One region of the Rhizobium sp. N324 genome, then DNA from elsewhere that is predicted to be linked to it. Evidence: predicted binding sites of a transcription regulator. Region 1 holds the regulator's gene; the other holds the start of a gene.
What was found. The regulator LexA, encoded in region 1, represses DNA repair genes until DNA is damaged. The targets are predictions, from matches to a motif close to TGTTCNNNNTGTGTTCNG.

Region 1 (10,702 bases):
CGGCGGCTTCGACATCGCTCTTGACGACGCGGCCATGCGGGCCGGAGCCTGCGACCGCCGAAAGGTCGATACCGGCCTCCTTGGCGAGCCTGCGGGCGAGCGGCGAAGAGAAGGTACGGTTGCCGTTTGATGAAACCGAGGCGGGGGCCGCGGCAGGCGCCGGTGCAGCAGCCGGAGCGGACGGGGCCGGAGCAGCCTCGGCCTTCGCAGCCGGGGCGGCCTCAGCCTTTGCCGGAGCGGGCGAACCGGCGCCGCTTGCGGCAGCGGCGACATCTTCGCCATCGGCGGCGAGAACGGCGATCAGCGCGTTGACCTTGACGCCTTCGGTGCCGGCCGCAACGACGAGCTTGGCGACCGTGCCTTCATCGACGGCTTCGACTTCCATCGTCGCCTTGTCGGTCTCGATCTCGGCGATCACATCGCCAGACTTAACCGTGTCGCCTTCCTTGACCAGCCACTTGGCCAGATTGCCTTCTTCCATCGTCGGAGAGAGGGCGGGCATCGTGATATTGATCGGCATATTAGTGGCCCTCCCTGAGCGAACCGGCAACGGCGAGTTCAAGCTGCCGCCCGCCAATCGACTTTCCAATTGTGCGTGCCAAAATAAAGTTGAACACAAAAAAACTTGCGATCAGACCGCTAATAGCACCACCCCATTGCAGAAACGGAGTTATCGTCTCCCGAGGTATGCCAGCAATCCCACCAGCAACCCCTAAAACGAACCCAAAAGCTGCACCGGCAACAAAACCGCAGATGGCGCTGAGTAAAACCAACTTCCAATAGATCGACCAAGCAATGCGCCTGACATCTTTCATCACGGCCATCACCCGCCCCTTATTTGTAGCAAACAGCCTTCACCGCATCGACGACTTCGCCGACGTTCGGAAGCGCCAGCTTTTCGAGATTGGCGGCGTAAGGCATCGGAACGTCCTTGCCGGCAATCGTCAGGATCGGCGCATCGAGATAGTCGAAGGCCTGCTGCATGACGCGGGTGGCGATCTCGGTGCCGACCGACGACTGCGGATAGCCTTCCTCGACTGTGACGAGACGGCCGGTCTTCTTGACCGATTCGATGACCGTCGGAAGGTCCATCGGGCGGATGGTGCGAAGGTCGATCAGTTCGACGTCGATGCCGAGCTTTTCGAGTTCGGCAACCGCCTTAATCGCATAGGTCATGCCGATGCCGAAGGAGACGACCGTGACGTCCTTGCCCGGACGATGGATGCGGGCCTTGCCGATCGGCAGCACGAAATTATCGAGCTTCGGCACATCGAAATGCTGGCCGTAGAGAATTTCGTTTTCGAGGAAGATGACCGGGTTCGGATCGCGGATCGCTGCCTTCAGCAGGCCCTTGGCGTCGGACGCCGTATAAGGCATGACGACTTTCAGGCCGGGGATCGCGCTGTACCAGGCCGCATAATCCTGGCTGTGCTGGGCGCCGACGCGGGCGGCCGCACCATTCGGGCCGCGGAAGACGATCGGAGCGCCCATCTGGCCGCCGGACATGTAGAGCGTCTTGGCGGCGGAGTTGATGATGTGGTCGATCGCCTGCATGGCGAAGTTGAAGGTCATGAATTCGACGATCGGGCGAAGGCCGGCCATGGCGGCGCCGACGCCGACGCCGGCAAAGCCGTGCTCGGTGATCGGCGTATCGATGACGCGGCGGGGGCCGAATTCCTGCAGCAGGCCTTGGGTGACCTTGTAGGCGCCCTGATATTCGGCGACTTCCTCGCCCATGACGAAGACGTCGTCGCTGGCGCGCATTTCTTCGGCCATGGCGTCGCGGAGCGCTTCGCGCACGGTCATCGACACCATTTCGGTGCCGGCCGGGATTTCCGGATCGTTCGGAACGGCAACCTTCGGCTCGGCCGGAACGGGAGCAGCAGCCGAACCGGTGTTGGTCGGCTTTTCTTCCTGGGCAACCTGCGGAGCAGCGACTGGCTGAGCAGCAGCAGGCGCAGTGGAAATCGCGTCGGCCGATTCGCCATCCTGCAGCAGCACGGCGATCTTGGTGTTGACCTTGACGCCTTCGGTGCCGGCATCGACGAGCAGCTTGCCGATGACGCCTTCGTCGACAGCTTCGACTTCCATCGTCGCCTTGTCGGTTTCGATTTCGGCAATCACGTCGCCTGAGGTGACCTTGTCACCTTCCTGCTTCAGCCATTTGGACAGCGTGCCTTCTTCCATCGTCGGAGAGAGGGCGGGCATGAGGATATCGATAGGCATGGGTTCCCTCCCCCGATTAAAGCAGAATGTCGGTGTAGAGCTCGGATGCATCCGGCTCCGGATCGGCCTGGGCGAAATCGGCGCTGTCGGCGACGATGTCGCGGACATCCTTGTCGATCGCTTTCAGATCGTCTTCGGAGGCCCAGCCCTTTTCGATGAGGCGCGCCTTGACCTGCTCGATCGGATCCTGCTCGGAGCGCATCTTCTGCACTTCTTCCTTCGAGCGATATTTCGCCGGATCGGACATGGAGTGGCCGCGATAGCGATAGGTCAGCATTTCGAGAATGATCGGGCCCTTGCCGGAGCGGCAATGTTCGAGCGCCTCGTCGGCGGCCGCCTTGACGGCGCGCACGTCCATGCCGTCGACCTGGATGCCGGGAATGCCGAAGCCGGAGCCGCGTAGCGAGTAGTTCGACTGGGCGGTGGCGCGGGCCGTCGAGGTGCCCATGGCATAACGGTTGTTCTCGACGATATAGACGATCGGCAGCTTCCAGAGAGCCGCCATGTTGAAGCTCTCGTAGACCTGGCCCTGGTTGGCGGCGCCATCGCCGAAATAGGCGATCGAGACGTTGCCGTTGCCGCGATAATGATTGGCGAAGGCAAGACCGGTTCCGAGCGAGACCTGGGCGCCGACGATGCCGTGGCCGCCGTAGAAATGCTTCTCTTTCGAGAACATGTGCATCGAGCCGCCCTTCCCGTGGGAATAGCCGCTGCGGCGGCCAGTCAGTTCGGCCATGACGCCGCGCGCTTCCATGCCGGTGGCCAGCATGTGGCCGTGGTCGCGATAGGCGGTGATGACTTGGTCGCCTTCCTTCTGCGCCATCTGCATGCCGACGACGACAGCTTCCTGACCGATGTAGAGGTGGCAAAAGCCGCCGATGAAACCCATGCCGTAAAGCTGGCCGGCCTTCTCCTCGAAGCGGCGGATCAGCAGCATCTCGCGATAGGCCTTGAGCTCCTCGTCGCGATCGAAGTCGGCGACAGGGCCTCCGTTCGATGCTTTCGCTGCAGGTTTTGCTGATGTTTTCCGGCTGGAAACCGTCGCGGTCTTTCGCGGCGCCATTCAACCCTCCCTATGGTTTGTCGGTTCTCGGTGCCGCGTACCATAGGGAAGAAACATGACCACAGCAATGCCATAATTGCATGGCTCGTATTCGGCACTAAACTATTGGAAATAAGCAGAAAATTCCAATTAACCTAATTCCGGTTAATTGGAATAATGGTTGAATATGACGATCTCGTCCGCGCGCGACATATTGAGCTGATAGCGCGCTTTTTCGTCCAGCATATCTTTGTCGAGCGAGCCATCACTCAGCAGCGCGACCTGATTTTCCAGATGTTCGCGCTTCGCCTTCAAGATCGCAAGCTCTTTTTCACGCGCGACGCGCTGGTGCTCGAACGTCTCCGTTGCGCGCAGGCCGTAATCGCCGTGAATGCAATGATAACCGAAATAGGAGAGGAAGGCGACCGTCATGGCCGGAATGACGAAGCGGCCGAATTTTCTCTTCTTATGATGCTTTGTCCACATACACGCATGCTCTTGAACGCATTACCAATTCGTTCAGCATAACGCCCAGAGATTAACCGTTCGTTGACCGTAAAAACGGCCAACAAAAAACCCGCGCCGGGAGGGGCGCGGGTCTTGTCGAAAGCAGATTCGATCAGCCGCGGATGATCGAGCGGCCGGCATACTGGGCCTGGGGGCCGAGGCCTTCCTCGATGCGGATCAGCTGGTTGTACTTGGCGAGCCGGTCGGAACGCGACAGCGAGCCGGTCTTGATCTGGCCGCAGTTGGTGGCGACCGCGAGATCGGCGATGGTCGAATCTTCGGTTTCGCCGGAGCGGTGCGACATGACAGCGGTGTAGGCAGCCTTATGCGCCGTGTTGACTGCGTCGAGCGTTTCCGTCAGCGAACCGATCTGGTTGACCTTGACGAGGATCGAGTTGGCGACGCCCATGCGGATGCCGTCGCGAAGACGGGCGGAGTTGGTGACGAAGAGATCGTCGCCGACGAGCTGGGTCTTCTTGCCGGTGAGGTCGGTCAGCGTCTTCCAGCCATCCCAGTCATCTTCGGCCATGCCGTCTTCGATCGAGATGATCGGGTACTTGGCGGCAAGTTCGGCCAGATATTCGGCCATGGCGCCCGATTCGAGCGTGCGGCCTTCACCTTCGAGGACGTATTTGCCGTCCTTGAAGAATTCCGTCGAGGCGCAATCGAGGCCGAGGTAAATGTCCTCACCCGGCCTGTAGCCGGCTTTTTCGACCGACTTGACGATGAAGTCGAGGGCTTCCGAAGCGCTCTTCAGGCCCGGTGCGAAACCGCCTTCGTCGCCGACATTGGTGTTGTGGCCCTGAGCGGCCAGTTCCTTGCGGAGCGTGTGGAAGACTTCCGACCCCATGCGCACGGCTTCGGCGATCGTATCGGCGCCGACCGGCAGGATCATGAATTCCTGGAAATCGATCGGATTGTCGGCATGAGCGCCGCCGTTGATGATGTTCATCATCGGCACCGGCAAGAGGCTCGCGGAAGCGCCGCCGACATAACGGTAGAGCGGCAGGCCCGAGGCCTGGGCGGCAGCCTTGGCGACGGCCAACGACACGCCGAGGATAGCGTTGGCACCGAGGCGCGACTTGTTCGGCGTGCCGTCGAGCTCGATCATGATGTTGTCGATCTGGATCTGGTTTTCGGCATCGATGCCGCCGATCGCGTCGAAGATCTCGGTATTGGCGGCATCGACCGCCTTCTGCACGCCCTTGCCGAGGTAGCGCTTGCCGCCGTCGCGCAGCTCGACTGCCTCATGGGCGCCGGTCGAAGCGCCCGAGGGAACGGCCGCGCGGCCCATGCTGCCGTCTTCGAGATAGACGTCGACTTCGACGGTGGGGTTGCCACGGCTATCGAGAATCTCGCGGGCGATGATATCGGTGATTGCAGTCATGGGTTCTTCCTGCTCGGTGGGTGATCAATCGTTCGAAGCCTGTCATAATCGAAGGCGTGCAAATTACAATGGCGCATTGCGGCACCTTCGACCTGCATGTCCGATCGTCGCTATAACACGAACATGTCAGGCTTTTGACTGTCAGCCCTTGGCGACAGCATCGAAGGCCAGCAGCTTTTCCAGAAGCTGCGGCATGTCCTTGAGGTAGACCATGTTCGGGCCGTCGGACGGTGCGTTGTCGGGGTCCTGGTGGGTTTCAACGAAGACGCCGGCAATGCCGGTCGCGACCGCCGCGCGCGCCAGCGTTTCCACGAATTCCCGCTGACCGCCGGAGGATTCCCCCTGCCCGCCCGGCTGCGCCACCGAATGGGTCGCATCGAAAATGACCGGCGCACCCATCGACGCCATGATCGGCAGCGAGCGCATGTCGGAAACCAGCGTGTTGTAGCCGAAGGAGGCGCCGCGTTCGCAGAGCAGCACGTTCGGATTGCCGCTGGCGTTGAGCTTCTTCAGCACGTTCTTCATGTCCCAGGGGGCAAGAAACTGGCCCTTCTTGACATTGACGGCACGGCCGGTCTCGGCGGCGGCGATCAGAAGGTCGGTCTGGCGGCAGAGGAAGGCCGGGATCTGCAGGACATCGACCACCTTTGCCACTTCGGCGCATTGCTCGGCGGTGTGAACGTCGGTCAGGACGGGAAAGCCGAACTCCTTCTTGAGATCGGCGAAGACCTGCATGCCCTTTTCAAGGCCGATGCCGCGCTCTGCCGACAGCGAGGTGCGGTTCGCCTTGTCGAAGGAACTCTTGTAAACGAGACCGATGCCGAGCTTTGCACAGAGCTCCTTCAGCGTGCCGGCAACCATGAAGGCATGGTCGCGGCTCTCCATCTGGCAGGGGCCGGCAATCAGCGACAGGCGGCCGGTATTGGAAAAGGTGACCTGGCCTGCGCCCGCGCCGATCCTGACTTCCGAATTCGTATCAGTGCTCATCATCTTTCCTCGAAGGCGAAAAGCGTGCCCTGCCCGGGCGCCGGCTTCACCAGAATACGATTGTTCTTGCGCGTGTAGGTCACTCCGTTAGCAGCCAAATGCGCTTCTGTCACGGCAAGATCGGCGACGGTGAAGCGGATGGCCCGGCCGCGCAGGCCGCGGTCGGCGGATGAGACGGCAAACTCGAAATAGGCCTCCAGCCCTTCCGGCGTCATCAGGCTGATTTTCGCATTCGGCGCCGCGATATTGACGCCGAAACCGGTTTTCTCGACGGCCGACTGCGCCATGACAAGGCTGACGAAACCGGCGAAGGCGGAGGCATCAGGCGCGCACAGCGCGATCTCGGCGATGCCGGTCACGCCATTGGCATGTGTCTCCAGCGCGCCGCGGTCGGCCGGCAATGGATTGATGCGTTGGCAGGTGAAGAGAAAGAAATCGGGTGCCCGCAGATCCGCGGCAAAGGCCAGTTTGAAGCTGCCGATGCCTTTGGAACCGTCCGGCATTTTCATCAGCCGGCTGAACTCCAGCATCTCGCCGGCGCTCAATCCGCCTGAAATGAAGCTTTGATGATCGAGGCCGGCATCCTCGGTGCCGAAAACCACGGCCGAAAGCCCCTCATCGCCGCAACGGAAGCGGAAGGCCCGGTTGCGGGCGGTGAAGACATTGCCTTGCCGCGCCGAGGACTCGCTCTCCTCGACGCTCGCGATACCGAGCGGCTCCAGATAGGTCTTGTCGGCGAAGAAGACGCAGGCATTTTCCGTTCCGAAGGGATGACGGGCATCGGCCGCAACGGTGAAGCCGAGCTTGCCGAGTCTTTCGCGCGCCAGATCGATATTGACGACCGGCAGCACGACATGATCCAGTGGGTGCGGCTTGGCGGAATTCGTGTTCATGATATCCCCTCCTGCAATTGCGAAGAGATGTGCGACGGCGCCTTCCTCAATGCAAGACATGGCGCCGATCCGGCGAATGAAAATAAAAATCTCAACGAGTTGGCGCCAAGTTTTACGGAAATTTAGCTACTTGCGGAACACATATGGAACATATAGTGTCTGTTCTGGATTTGTTTCAATCAGGGGTCACACGCCGATGCTCACGCGCAAACAACAGGAGCTTCTCCTTTTCATTCATGAGCGCATGAAGGAATCCGGCGTTCCACCGTCCTTCGACGAGATGAAGGACGCCCTGGATCTGGCCTCGAAATCCGGCATTCATCGCCTGATCACGGCGCTTGAGGAACGCGGCTTCATTCGCCGCCTACCGAACCGCGCCCGGGCGCTCGAGGTCATCAAGCTTCCGGAGGCCTATAGCCCCAGCATTCAGCCCCGGCGTGGTTTTTCGCCGAGCGTCATCGAGGGCAGCCTCGGCAAGCCCCAGCCGGTCGCCGCCCCCGCACCCGCAAAACCCGTCGCCGACAACGGCAACTCGGTCTCGGTGCCGGTCATGGGCCGAATCGCCGCCGGCGTTCCGATTTCGGCGATCCAGAACAACACCCACGACATCGTCGTTCCCGCCGACATGCTCGGCTCGGGTGAGCATTATGCGCTGGAGGTCAAAGGCGATTCGATGATCGACGCCGGCATCTTCGACGGCGACACGGTGATCATCCGCAACGGCAGCACGGCAAGTCCCGGCGACATCGTCGTCGCCCTCGTCGATGACGAGGAAGCGACGCTGAAGCGCTTCCGCCGCAAGGGCGCCTCGATCGCGCTTGAAGCCGCCAACCCGGCTTATGAGACCCGGATCTTCGGGCCAGACCGCGTCAAGGTGCAGGGCAAGCTCGTCGGTCTCATTCGCCGCTATCACTGACGCTGGACGGGCCGGTTTCGGCGAAACTATTGCTGCGCCAGTCATAGGCGCGATGGCGTATCCACGGCCGCGACAGGCTCTCGAATGCGGTTGCGACCTCCAGGCCGGCGTCCGCGAAGCGCAGCTCGACGGAACCGGTCCTGCGTAGCGTCTCACCGGTAAAGAGCGTCGCGCCCGAGCGGCAGCTATTGAAACGCAGGCGGACAGACGTGACGACGATATCGGAGGCATCGCAGGCCGGACCGAGATAGGCGGCATTGTCGATGACGGTGACGACGCGCCCATTGCCAAGCCTTGATGTGCACCAGGCCTTTTTGACACAGGAAAAGCGGTTTGTTTCACCGCCCGCCGCCGCCCGCATCGCCGTCCTCGCTTCGATCTGCTGATCGTGGGAAAGCCTGACGCGGCGGTCTTCTCCCTCCGGCGGGATAGCAGGGCCTTCCAACATCTTCGGTGGATGATGTGTCGGCAGGACCAGTGCTCTCTGCCACTGGTCGAAAATGAAATCCGGCGGGTTTTCGCGGTTGGAAGCCATTGCCGCCACTGCAACGAGCGCGACCAGACTGCCATCCTCCGAAATCACCAGATCCGGCGGCCGGGGGACCGGCAGAACCAGCAGGAAGAGCGTCGAGACGGCGAGGGTCGATGTGCCGGCATGGCGCAGCCGGGTGCGCAGCAGTGTCAGCAGCAGGAAGCCGGCCACGGCGACGGCGAAATACCAGGCGGGCAAACGGCCGACGCCGATATCGCCGCCCCAGCCGGACACCGTCTTGGCGACAGCGATCACCAGATCGAGGCCGAAGCCGACGACCTCCCAGAGCGGAGCGTCCAGGCCGAACGGCATGAGCAACATTGCCAGCAGCCCGGCCGGCATGACGATGAACGAGATGATCGGCATCGTCGCGAGGTTTGCCGGCAGGCCGTAGGCCGTCAACCGATGAAAATGCTCGATCGAAAACAGCGCCGTGGAAAAACCGCCGATCAGCGAGGTCAGCAGGACGCCACCGAAGAAACCGGCGACCGCAACGACCGGCCGGAAGATCGGCAGCTTGAGCAACGCGTTTTCGCGGACGCGCCGGTCCTTCCACAACTGATAGCCCGATACCAATGCCAATGTCGCGGCAAAGGACATCTGGAAGCTCGGGCCCAGCACTTCGGAGGGTGAAATGGCGATGATGACAAGCGCCGAGAGAACGACATTGCGCAGGCTGATCGACGGCCGATCGAAGAAGACGGCGATCAGCATGATGGCCATCATGATGAAGGCGCGTTCGGCCGAGACCCCGAATCCGGAGATCAGGTAATAGGCGGTGACGGCGGTGAGCGCGCCTGCGGCGGCGATCTTCTTCGTCGGATAGGCCTGGGCGACGCCCGGAAAGAGGCTGAGCAGCATCCGGAAGCCGACGAAGAAGATGCCGGCCGACAGCGCCATGTTGAGACCCGAGATCGCGACGATGTGGGCAAGGCCAGACTGGCGCAACGCCTCCGTCGTCGCATTCGAGATGGCGCGCCGCTCGTCGGTCACCAGGGCGGCGGCAAAGGCGCCGGTATCACCAGGCAGGATCGACCTGATGCGGTCGCCGATGCTGCTACGCAACCGGTAAAGCCATTCGAGCATAGCTTCCGACGGCGACCTTGCACCCTGCGGGCTCGCCGCCAAATCCTTCTCAGGGGCGCCGTAGAAGAAGCCGTTGGCGCCGATGCCGTCGAAATAGGCGCCGAAGGAGAAGTCATTGAGTTCGGGAAGTGCGGGGCCCGAGGGCGGCGTTAGCCGCGCCCTGCCGGTGATAATGTCGCCGATCTCGAAAGGCGTGTCGGCGCCGCGGACAATCGCGGTTACGCGCCCCGGCGGCCGCTTCAACTCCGGCTCGTCTGTGGCCCTGACGGCGAGAATGTAGCGCCAACGCCCACGGCCGTCGCCTTCGCGCCGTTCGACACGGCCGGTCAGCGTCGTCGTCACGGATGAATCGAGGATCACGGTCGATGCCCGCCAGCTCTCGAACTGTGCGCAGAGCATGCCGCAGACCACAAGTGCAAGCGCCAACAACGTCGTTCGCAACACGGCCCGGCTACGGTCGGTGATGAGAACCGCAATGGTCAGCACCGACAGCGACAGCAGTAATGTCAAAAGCGGAAAATCGGATGCGGCCAGAAACCAGAAGGATGCGCCGGCGCCGAGGAAGACCGGCGAAAACAGCAGCAGGCGGCCGTGATCCGCCTCCTCGCCCAGCATGGACCTGCAAGCGCGCAAGGATTGGCGGGCTGCGGCCGGCAGCCGGTGGCGCCAGGGCGTCGCCGACTGCGTCCTTGCCGATGGCGTCGCCACCACAGGCAGAGAAACGCCGGAGGATCCGGCGCCAGCTTCCGGCCGCAATTCGACTGTCGTCAATTCCTGCATGCGCCGCCCAAGTCACCCGCGAAGGCGCCCAGAATGCAACCTCCCAACAAATCGGGCAAGGATAATCGATTGAAATATGAGGGAAAATCGCGAGCGCCAAAAGGCCAGTCGAATCATTGGCTTCCGATATGCACGCTGCTCATCGCTGCAGTGCCTAAAAGGTGATACTGCAATGCACAAAATGCCGTCACGGTAACTTGGCATTAGCGTCGCGATCATATAGCTATCGGTGAGGACGCTTAACCCCTATGGCGCTTTTATGGCGCCACCGCCATTCCGGAGGATCAGCATGACGGATCAAAGCGCTACAATAAAAATCGGTGACAAATCTGTCGACCTAGCCGTC
Region 2 (10,702 bases), on a different replicon from region 1:
GATAGCCGTCATCGTCGGGAGACCGCCGCTGTTCTTCCCCGCAAGACTGATGTCGAGGAGGTAGTTGACCCCTCCGCCCCAGAGCGTCTCCGTCGCGAGGATGCTGGCAGCGATGATCCCAAACGCGAGCGCCACCCAGCCGATCTGGCGCCGGTCAAAGAGCATGAACATCAGAAAAGCGACGCCCACCACTCCATATGTGATCTTCGTGTAAAGCATCAGCAGCACGAGGAAGCTGGCGCACGTGGCGTCCGCGCCTTTGCGGTTTGAGGCGCCTGGCAACCGGCGCAGGTACATAACCAGCAGCAAACTGAGTGACGCCCAGCCGATCCGGTTGTAGAACATGGCAAAGCTGAGTTCCCCGATCCGTTCGCCAGGGTTTGCAGGAGCCGCGAGCACCAGAAGCAGACAGGTTGCCAGCGGCAGCCCAATCGCCCAATGCATCCGGCTGCCGACGATTGCTGCGGCTACAAGCGAAAATAGGAGGATCAGCAGAGACATTCCCACTGGCATCGCCGCCCCCATGCTACCGGACAAAGCGTAACCGACCGCCGGGATATAGAATGTGAGCGGCCCGAGAGACGTATGGAAATCAACGTTCGGCACCTGCCCTGCCGCAATCCGATAGGCACCATCAAGGAAAACGAAAAGGTCATTGACGTATTTGGTTGTGACCGTCGCGCCGGGCAGAGCCAGGAAGGCGGCAAGAAACAATCCGATGCTGGGGACAACGGCACACCACCAGTTCAACTTAACGGCGGGTCGCGGTGTATCTTTCTCCGTCATCGCCCTCGATGCTTGTGTCACCGTGCCTCACTTTGCGCCTTTGCCTGGCGCCATTGGTAAACCGTCCATTCGGATGTCTTCCGCACCACATCGAAGTTCGCCGAAAGGAACGGGCCATATAGCTCCTGCAGCGGCAGGCTGTTGATACCTGTCTTTGGCACCATGACGATCCTGACGTCGGCAAAGAGCACGTCCGGCGGGATGTAAGACCTTTGATTGATGTTGCGGTTCCAGTGAAGCCAGGCAGTATCGCCGGCGGGCGGGCGAATGCCGAGTCCGGCCGAAAATGGGTTTGCGAAATCCAGGACAAAAACTCTTTCGGCTTGAACCGGCAAAGACTGGAGAAGCGCACCACCGCTGACAATGTCATCAAGGTAGCGCCTGATGAAATCGGGCTCCCCGCCAGGCGGATCAACTTCCCGGACATCAGCAAATCGCGGCAGCCCGAGAGGCTGCCCCGCCTTCTCCGCCGCGAGGGCCGTATGCAGGACGAGGGCCGCGCTGTGGTGCACGATCGGAGGCAACAGGAACAGGATAACCATTAGCGGCAGGACGCCCGCAGCACGAGCTGAGCGTCCTGCTGGTCCGCCGTCATGGCCCGGTTGAAGCCAGGGCGTCTTCTGGGCCAGCGCGGTTGCCCCGCAATAGAGCGTGATGATGCCCCAGCTGTGGGCGTTCTGATTGATGAGCGCGACGCCCGCCCCTAAGCAAAACCCACAGAAGAAAAGATCTCGCAGGCTGCGGCTTTGCCAGATGGCGAGCGAAGCGACGGCAGCGAATACGGCGAGATCGGATATATTTTCGCGCAAATTTTTCAGAATGCTGCCGACATCATGACCACCGCTGACGCGGGCGGCCGCCCGCAGATCCTCGATGTGCTGGGCAGTTCCGCGCCAGAAGAACTCGATGGCGACCATCGCCAGTCCCGTCAGCAGCAGAGCCGTCACGCCCCAGCGGCGTTGCTGCCGATCCGACAAAATGATGAGGATCATCCCGGTGCCCGCAAGACCGTAGGTCACCTTGGTGTAGAACGAGACAAGCAGAAGAAAGGCAGCTGCGAGAGCATCGGCACTATCATTGCGCCTGCTAGATGACTGCGGTGCCAGATACATGACCAGCAACAGGCCGAGAGCGGCCCAACCGATGCGGTTATAGAACATCGCGAAGGAAGGATACCAGATGGAGCTGCCAAGATTGATCGGAGCTGCAAGAATGAGAACAAGGAATATCCCGAGTGCGGCGGCCAAAGACGTGTCCAGACGCGACACAAGGATGCGGATCATCGCGGGGATGAAAGCGACGAGCACGATCGCCATCCCCAGTGGTACGGCAGCTCCAAAATTTCCGGACAGAAAGTATCCCGCAGCCGGAATGTAAAAGACGAGTGGCCCGAGCGCCGTGTGGAAATCTCGGTTCGGCACCTGACCCCAGGCGATGCGATGCGCGCCGTCGATAAAGATCAGAACGTCATTGATGAAGGCGGCATTGATGGTCCTGCCCGGCAGTGCGAGCATGGCTGCACAGGCCAGGGCGACGACGATGATTGCAAGTTCCGCCGACAGGAACCGCCGTACCCAGGCTGCGGATCGTCTGTGGGCACCACCTCTGGCTCCGATTGCGTAGGCGGCCTGATTGGTGGGTTTCGTCACAGCCGCAACCTCTTGAAGATGGACTCAGGGATTGACCTGATTACCGTCATGAGCGGTCGCCATATCCCCCTGACGTAGACCACGTCACTGCGGCTACCGCCCTCGGCGACCGCGAAGATCTTTTGCGCCACCTCCTGCGGTTCGGCCGTAAGAAGCGACGGAAGCCTCATTCCGTCCGTCATCCGCGTGCGAACAAAGCCTGGCTTCACGGTCAACACGCGCACCCCCGAACGGGACAGCCTGTTCCTCAGGCCGGACAAGAACGCGGTCAAGCCGGCTTTGGCGGCGCCATACACGTAGTTCGACGCCCGTCCGCGATCGCCGGCGACAGAGCTTGTTCCCACGATCGTGCCCGATCCGCGCGCCGCAAATCGCTCAGCCAGCAGACCGAGGAGCAAAGCCGGCCCCTCGAAGTTTGTCCGCATGACCATGGCGGCGTATTCGAGCTCCTTTTCAGCCCGAGACTGCTCACCAAGTTCGCCGACGACGCAGATCACCGTGTCAGGCAAAGGTGACAGGGCGCCGAGGAAGGCCTCGAAACGAGCCGTCTGGAGGATATCCAGCTCATGAACCGTGACAGATGCGCCCGTGCGCGTAGCGATGTCGTTGGCTTCACGTTGGACGGCCGCGTGCGCCCGTCCGGCCAAATGGATGTCCCAGCCTGCCTCGCCATAATAGCTTGCCGTCGCACGGCCTATATCAGAGGTCGCCCCGATCATGAGCAGTGTCTTGCCGATCCGCTTCATATGCCGAGCCTTTTTGCCAAACGCGAATTGAAACGACGGTCGGCTCCGGTTGCTCTTCGCAGTACTTTGAACGCGTCCAGTCTGGGGTAACCGCATTCGAACGTAAGGCGGGACTGGCGCGCATCTTTGGCCAGATAGAGACGCCCCCCTGCCTTGACAACCAGCTCATCGATTTCGTCGAGCAGCCGCAACACCTCCTGCGTGGCTGGGAGGTCGAGCGCGAGCGTATAGCCCGGCGCAGCAAAAGAAAGCAGACCCGCACTGCCTCGCAGCCTTTTCAGCACGGCAAGAAAGGAGCCTTTGCCCGACTGCGCAAAACGGTCGAGGATGCTCGAGAGGACCTGGAGCGCGTCAGCATCCGGTACCACGCATTGATGCTGGATGAAGCCTCGTTTGCCGTACAATCTGTTCCATCGAAGGATGCGGTCGAGAGGGAAGAAGTAATTATCCCAATGGACCAACATGGGCTTGGCCGACTTGCGGATACCGGCCCGGAAGTAAAGCTCATTGAAGGCGGATACGCTCGCCTTGTTCAAGAGCCAAGCCGGCATATCGAGCGGCAGGGTAAGGGCTGCGCTGTTCGGCGAGGGAAAGAGATCGGCCCTTAGCGTCTCCCTGACCTGATCCGGTGTCGCGTGCTCACCCGCAAAAATCAAAGACCGTCCGAGCGAAGCGCCTTTCGACAGACAATCGATCCAAGCCACCGAGTAGGTCGCCTCCTCCGATTGCCGCAACGCTTTTAATGCTTCGGCGAGGTTCTCGGCTACGGTCGTCTTCTGCGCAATCCAGCCGGTCTCAATCTGTCTCAAGCGAAAGGTTGCTTCAGCAATTACTCCAGTCAGGCCCATCCCGCCGACCGTCGCTGAAAAAAGCTCCGCGTTCTGCGAGCGGCTACACGTGAGGATTTCGCCGTTGGCGGTCACCAATTTCAGTTCGTTGACGTGATCGCCGAATCCGCCATCGCAATGATGATTCTTTCCGTGAACATCTGACGCAACCATCCCCCCGATCGTCACGAACTTCGTGCCCGGAACCACCGGCGGAAAACAGCCCCGGGGCACCAGCGAGCGCAGGACGTCGGAAAGCATGACGCCGCCCTCTGCGGTGAGGACGCGATCGGCGGCATCGAAGCTTTTCATCCGGTTCAATCCACCGCACATCAAGGTCGAATTCTCGCCGATCGCAGCGTCACCATAGGAGCGGCCATTGCCACGAGCGATCAAACCTGGACGCGATGCCACAAACCTGCCTAGGGCCTCCGGAACCCGGCAGTGCAATACCTCGCTCTCATGACGCGGATAGCGTCCCCAGCCCTCCATCGTCGCTACGCCTCCCTTGGCTTGAAGACGAATTTTCGGTCGAGAGCGTATTTCGCGATATAGCCAATCCCCAGGCCGATCGCGCCACCGGTAAATTTGGCAAGCTCCGTCTTCCAGATTGTCCAGAAGGCGATTTCGAACCCCCAGAATATGAGCGTCGTCAGCACGCTGAACAAGCCATACAGTACGACCTTCGACACCTCGTCGCGATGAGAGGTGTAACGGTCGAAGAATATCCAGTTTTTATCGAGAACGTATTTCAGGGCAAAGCCGGCGGCGGTGCCCGCGAGGATCGATGGCATCAGGCCGCACCGAGGCGCCATTTGGAGAACGATTGCCTGGACAAAGAAATTGGCGGCGGTGGAGAGCACCGCGAAGGCGACATAGCGGACCGCGACGCCGGTGGTGGTGGTGCTTCGCTGCTGGAACTGCGAATCCATGATGACCACCTCACATCGCGGCCAAGACGAATAGGCTGGCGGCCCCGAGTGTCGCGAGACTGACTTTATCCTTGATGGCAAAGACAACCGGATCATCATGCATCTGGCCGCGGTGGGCGAGCATGAGAATGCGCGCGATCCAGCAGGCGAGGATCGGGCCCACGAGCCATAACATTCCCGGCCGCGCAAAGATGTCTTGCGCGTTTTCGCTCGCGGCGTAGAGGGCAAACAGCGTCAGCGCATTCATCCCGGCGCCCGCTGCCAGGGCACCCACCATGCCGATGTCGGCCTTCCTGTAGTCCCGGCCCTTGGAGTCCGGCAGGCGCGCAGCGCGGCGCCCGATCAGCTCGGTGTATCGTTTGACCAAAGCGAGCGAGAGAAACCAGCTCATCATGAACGCCAAGAGCCAGGGCGACGGCCAAACCGAGACGGCGGCCGCCCCGCCGATCACCCGGGTCGTATAGAGAGACGCGAGAGCCACGACATCCAGGATCATCCTGCGCTTGAAGAAAAACGAATAGGCGGTGGTCAACGCAAAATATCCCCCCAAAACAAGAACGAACCCCGGCGTCACCATGACGGCGACCGTGAGCGATAGGAGAAGGAGGATTGGAATGACGGCAATGGCGTCCGAAAGCGGAATGTCACCGCACGCAAGAGGCCTGCGGCATTTCGTGCGATGGCCGCGGTCGTCCTGGAGATCCACCAGATCATTGAGGATATAGACGCCGGAAGCACAAAGTGAGAATGCGAGGAAAGCCAGACCGGTGCTGACAAAGCTGTTGACATCGAAGAGCTGATTTATCAGCAGCGGGATAAAGACAAGCCCGTTCTTGACGTACTGATGCAAACGCAACAGCCGCGCCCAGGTGCGCCAGGTCGCTTTTTCATAGGGGAGATATTGGACGTCAGCGCACTGTAGCGCGAGTTTTTGTGCGACCGCGGGCGGAGTTCGTATCGCATAGGATTTGGCGGCATAACGCCAAACAGGAAGGTCTGCCGCGTCGTTCCCGATGTAGTCAAATCCGCTTTTTCCGAAAGCGGCTATGAGTTTTCCCGCTTTGACATCGGCCGCGCAATTTGTTGTTTCGCTGGTTGCAAACCAGCCGTCGAAAAGGCCGAGATGTTTGGCGACTGCGGCAACGAGACGCTCATGGCTCGCGGACGCGAGATAGATGGACCGTCCTTCCTCTCTTGCGGCCCGTATTACCTTCACGACCTCCTCGTCATACGGAAGGAAAGCGGGATCGAAATCAGCTGGTTGCGAAAGACGGTGCTTCAGGCAGGCCTTTCCGCGGCACACAGCCTTGACCAGAGCCACAGCCGAGTGAGGGTGACGACCGAGTTCGGCGAATGCGGTTTCGATCAGGAGATCTGATCGTACGAGAGTGCCGTCGAGATCGACCACCAACGGACAAGGCTGCAGTAACGTTTCAAGGGCTTCGGAACCGACCGCCGATGGCGACGCGTGCGTTGGCTCAAGGCGGTCATCCTCCCGGAGTTCTGGCGGAAACTCTCTTTGCAGGAGGAACTCACGATGCAGCTCGCTCAAAGGAACCCCCTCTGCTTGAACCTCAGGAACCCCTCGAACCACGGCCAAGACGGTTAGTTCCATTATCCAAGACGCGGGGCTTTCCGGCGTTCGCGAGAGATGCCCCGCAGGGGCTCCCCGCACGGACATGCTGAGACTTTCCGGGAAACCGGTGTCTCGCAAAAAGGCGGCATTTCGATCTGGTGCCGCCGAGCATGGTCGTCAGCGTCGGGGACAAGCCCTGGCCGAACTCCTGCTCACCCGACAAGCGGGTTATGGTCTTCTTGCAGTTGCCGTAGGTGGTTATGCACTGCGACCGCTGCTATCTCCCCTTGCGCCATGGCCACACCCAGTTGATTAAGGCCGGTCACGACATCGCCAACTGCATAGAGGCCCGGGACCTGGGTCGTCTGATGTGGGTCAACCTTTATGCGCCTGTCCTGCTCCAACTCTGCCCCCAGCTGTTCGGCGAGCTGTGAACGCGGGGCTATCCCTAACGCCGAATATAGGACCACCCCTTGCAACGCGGCCGAGGCCTTCATGATGAGATCAACGGTTCCGTTCACCGAACGAAAGCAGTGCACCAGCTTCTCGCCACGGATGGTGACACCGTGCTCGATCAACCGAGCCAACGTAGCGTCTTCCACATCCAGTCTTTCACCGAGTGTCGCGATGGTGATCTTTTTCGTGAACGATTTAAGGAAAAGGGCTTCTGACGCCGCTCGCTGTGTCGCGCCAATCACCACCGTGGATCTTCCAGCAATCTCATAGCCGTCGCAAATCGGGCAGAGGCGAATATGTCCTGACCGAACGAAATCAGTCGCTTCGCTGATAGGCGGCAATCGATCTTCGACACCCGTCGCCAGGATGATGTTTTTGGCGCGCATGTGCCGGTCTTCTTCAAGTCCCGCGATGAAGCCGGAGTTACCTTCCCGCTCGACCAGAGATACGGCTTCCCGCACGATCTCGACACCCAGGTTCTGCAGCTGCGTTTTCATGCGTCTCGATAGCTCGCGCCCTTCGATGCCTTCGGGAAAGGCCGGATGATTTCGCGAGAGCGGGATAAGCAGTGCACGGCTGTGGCCTGAATCGATGACGACAACGCTGCGGTTTAGCCGTGCCAGGTAAATGGCGGCCGCCATGCCTGCCGGCCCGGCACCTATCACCATCGCGTCCAGTATTGCCGGCGTAGCTGTCATCGCTGGAACTCCTTTGCAGCCCTCCAACCTCGACGAGACGTCACGGTTCCGGCGCCGGTGGTCGCAATCGAACGCTGCGCATCCAGGCGAATGCATGCCTCGCCCATCGAAGGTTCGGATGCTTCACGCTTGATCAACATGGACGGACTGGAAGTCGATTTATCGATCAAAAAAAGCCCCGCAAGTTTTGCGGGGCAATGATATTCAGTGGAAAGGCGGATGGGGGAAGAAGGGACCCGCATCCGCCCGTCGAACTCACCGCTTGTAAATAAGTTCCCACTCTTGCGAGCTTTACATCAGCAACCGCACCAGAGCGTCCTCATCTTTCACCCCATGTCGAAACGACTGAAGAATTCGATTGGCCAGTTCCTCGCGCTCCGCTTCCGATTTGATCCGTCTAGCGGCAACGAGGTGGTAGAACACCCTCTGACACAAAGCGAGATCGGCCTTTTCGAGGGGTTTGCACCTTGTGCAGTTTGCCACGGGAACATGATAACCTCAGAATCCCTGTATTGAGGGTAGGTTTGGGAGGCGCCAGATTCAGCCCGCGCATCCGCTCCAGAAGATTTCAGGTCGCTATATTCAGGTCGGGGAGCGACTATTATCGTCTGCTCGACTAGCGCCGATGTCAGCGGCCGAGTGAGGCTACCGTGCTGAACCATCACGTCTCGAACGTGGCTCTGATCGTCGCGGTGCCGCCGTCCGCTCAGTGTCTCTGATAGAAGGTTTCCACAGAATGAGAACGCCTTGGGCGGCTGGAAGTTCGGCGCAGAACCGAGGCATCCGCGGGGATAGTTGATATAGCGCCGAAGCCTGCTATGTTCTCTCTTTGTTTCGGCTTTGATTGATTGCCGATCCCATAGACTAGCGCTGAAGCCGCCATGAACGAACGATGAGCTCGACCCCCTTTCGAAAAATCGTCCACGTCGACATGGACGCCTTCTACGCGTCGGTCGAGCAACGCGATAATCCCGAGCTGCGCGGCAAACCGATAGCCGTCGGCGGATCGGCCGCCCGCGGCGTGGTGGCGGCAGCGAGTTACGAGGCCCGCGCCTATGGTATCCATTCGGCGATGCCGTCGGTGACCGCTAGGAGAAAATGCCCGGACCTCATCTTCGTGCCGCCACGCTTCGACGTTTATAAGGCGGTGTCGCAGCAGATCCGCGAGATCTTCGCCGAATACACGCCTGACGTCGAGCCCCTCTCGCTCGATGAGGCCTATCTCGATGTCACCGAAAATCTCAGGGGCATGCAGATCGCCACCGACATCGCCCGGGAGATCCGAACCAAGATCAAGCAGATCACCGGCCTCAATGCGTCGGCTGGAATTTCCTACAACAAATTCCTCGCCAAGATGGCGAGTGACCTCAACAAGCCCAATGGTCAGGCCGTCATCACGCCGAAGAACGGCCCAGCTTTCGTGGAGGCCCTTCCGGTCAAGAAATTCCATGGCGTCGGTCCCGCGACGACTGAGAAGATGCACCGGCTTGGGATCGAAACCGGCGCGGACCTCAAGCAGCAAACCCTTGAGTTCCTGGTGGAGCATTTCGGGAAGTCGGGACCCTATTTTTACGGCATTGCGCGCGGGGTCGACGAGCGCCAGGTCAGGCCGAACCGAGTGCGCAAATCCGTCGGCGCCGAAGATACCTTCTCCAAAGACCTCCATGCCTACGAGGCGGCGCGCGAAGGTCTTCAGCCGCTGATCGAAAAGGTGTGGGGCTATTGCGAGGCCAATGGGATCGGCGCCAAAACGGTGACGCTTAAGGTCAAATATGCCGACTTCAACCAGATTACCCGCAGCAAAACGATTCCGGCTCCTCTCGCGGCGATCACCGATCTGGAGGACATCGTCAGCCTGTTGCTGGCGCCGGTCTTTCCGCCTCGAAAGGGCGTTCGGCTGCTCGGCGTCTCGCTGTCATCGCTGGAGCGGCAGAGCTTCGGGACGGAACCGCAGCTGAGACTGGCGCTTTAGACCGCCAGCATCGGCTGGGCAGGCGCGCCAGCGTGGCGCTTGACCCGGAAGGTGCCCGCCGGCAGCGGCCGTAGGATTTCCTCTTCGGGGACAAGTCCGTCCAGCCAAGCCATGCGCTGGTCGCGTGTCAGCGCCGCCATCTGCCGGTCGTGGAACGGCGCGATATCGGCATTTGCCTCGATCGTCAGGACGGCATAGGCCTCCGCCCAATCCGCAGCTGTCGGCCGCCAGATTCCCGCGAAATAGAACCAGTCGCCATTGGCGAGCGAGAATCTGAAGCTCTTGTGGCGAAACTCCGAGACCGGCACCAGGCAGCGGTGTGTCGGAAATCTCCGTCCTTCCGAACGGATGACGTTCACCGCGCGCGGACCGCCGTCGCGTGGGCGCAGGCCCCACGGCAGTTCCACCATCTCCACATCGCCGTCATGGCGCCGGATGATGACGCGGCGCTCATTGAGCGGAGCATCGGACCGAAAAACGATCGCGTTCATAACTTCTGGAACATACCAAGAACACGCATATTAGACAAGACCGATGGATAAAACTGTGCTGATAATCGAAGACTGGTAGTCCAATGGATGCGTGCAAATGAGACTGTACTTCAGATGGTCATGCGGCACGTTCGCGATCGCCCACCCATCGTCGGGCGGCAAACTTTACTGATCAAAGACTGGTCGCGCTCCGCCTGCCGACAAAGAAGGCGGGCGAACGCCTCACCCCGGGGCGCATACAATTCGAGCATATTTTGCACCTGTAGCGCCTCAATGACTGGACCACACGTGAAGGGAAGAGCGATGTGCAATGATTATCGGCTGATGGTGGATGTCGCCTCGGTTGTCGAGGATTTCGCCGATCTCAAGATCAAGATCCGTTTCGGTGAAGGCGCGCCCAATCTCGAAGCGCGCGAAGACATCAAGATCACCGATATAGGCCCGATCGTCAGGACGATCGATGGTGACCGCGAGGAAGCCGAGCTCGTGCAGCGGCGTTGGAGCTGGCCCGGACCGAACAAACGGCCGGTTTATAACTTTCGGTCGGAAGGTCGCGAGTTCACTTCCAA

Region 2: a site for LexA is predicted at 8,490-8,507, ahead of dinB (DNA polymerase IV). Genes of this name have one in related genera too.

Annotation. Positions count from the first base shown of each region.
Region 1 is NZ_CP013630.1:2,114,231-2,124,932, reverse strand. Features, by position in the region: gene AMK05_RS10290 (pyruvate dehydrogenase complex dihydrolipoamide acetyltransferase) at 1-520, opposite strand, end outside; gene AMK05_RS10285 (hypothetical protein) at 522-824, opposite strand; gene AMK05_RS10280 (pyruvate dehydrogenase complex E1 component subunit beta) at 835-2,226, opposite strand; gene pdhA (pyruvate dehydrogenase (acetyl-transferring) E1 component subunit alpha) at 2,243-3,289, opposite strand; gene AMK05_RS10270 (FtsB family cell division protein) at 3,434-3,754, opposite strand; gene eno (phosphopyruvate hydratase) at 3,888-5,162, opposite strand; gene kdsA (3-deoxy-8-phosphooctulonate synthase) at 5,304-6,149, opposite strand; gene AMK05_RS10255 (VOC family protein) at 6,149-7,042, opposite strand; gene lexA (transcriptional repressor LexA) at 7,239-7,958, shown strand; gene AMK05_RS10245 (ComEC/Rec2 family competence protein) at 7,939-10,356, opposite strand; gene gltA (citrate synthase) at 10,646-10,702, shown strand, end outside.
Region 2 is NZ_CP013632.1:178,507-189,208, reverse strand. Features, by position in the region: gene AMK05_RS24680 (hypothetical protein) at 1-786, opposite strand, end outside; gene AMK05_RS24675 (hypothetical protein) at 804-2,435, opposite strand; gene AMK05_RS24670 (SDR family oxidoreductase) at 2,432-3,181, opposite strand; gene AMK05_RS24665 (FAD-binding oxidoreductase) at 3,178-4,500, opposite strand; gene AMK05_RS24660 (GtrA family protein) at 4,506-4,940, opposite strand; gene AMK05_RS24655 (UbiA family prenyltransferase) at 4,951-6,492, opposite strand; gene AMK05_RS24650 (NAD(P)/FAD-dependent oxidoreductase) at 6,729-7,670, opposite strand; gene dinB (DNA polymerase IV) at 8,563-9,642, shown strand; gene AMK05_RS24635 (SOS response-associated peptidase family protein) at 9,639-10,133, opposite strand; gene AMK05_RS24630 (SOS response-associated peptidase) at 10,437-10,702, shown strand, end outside.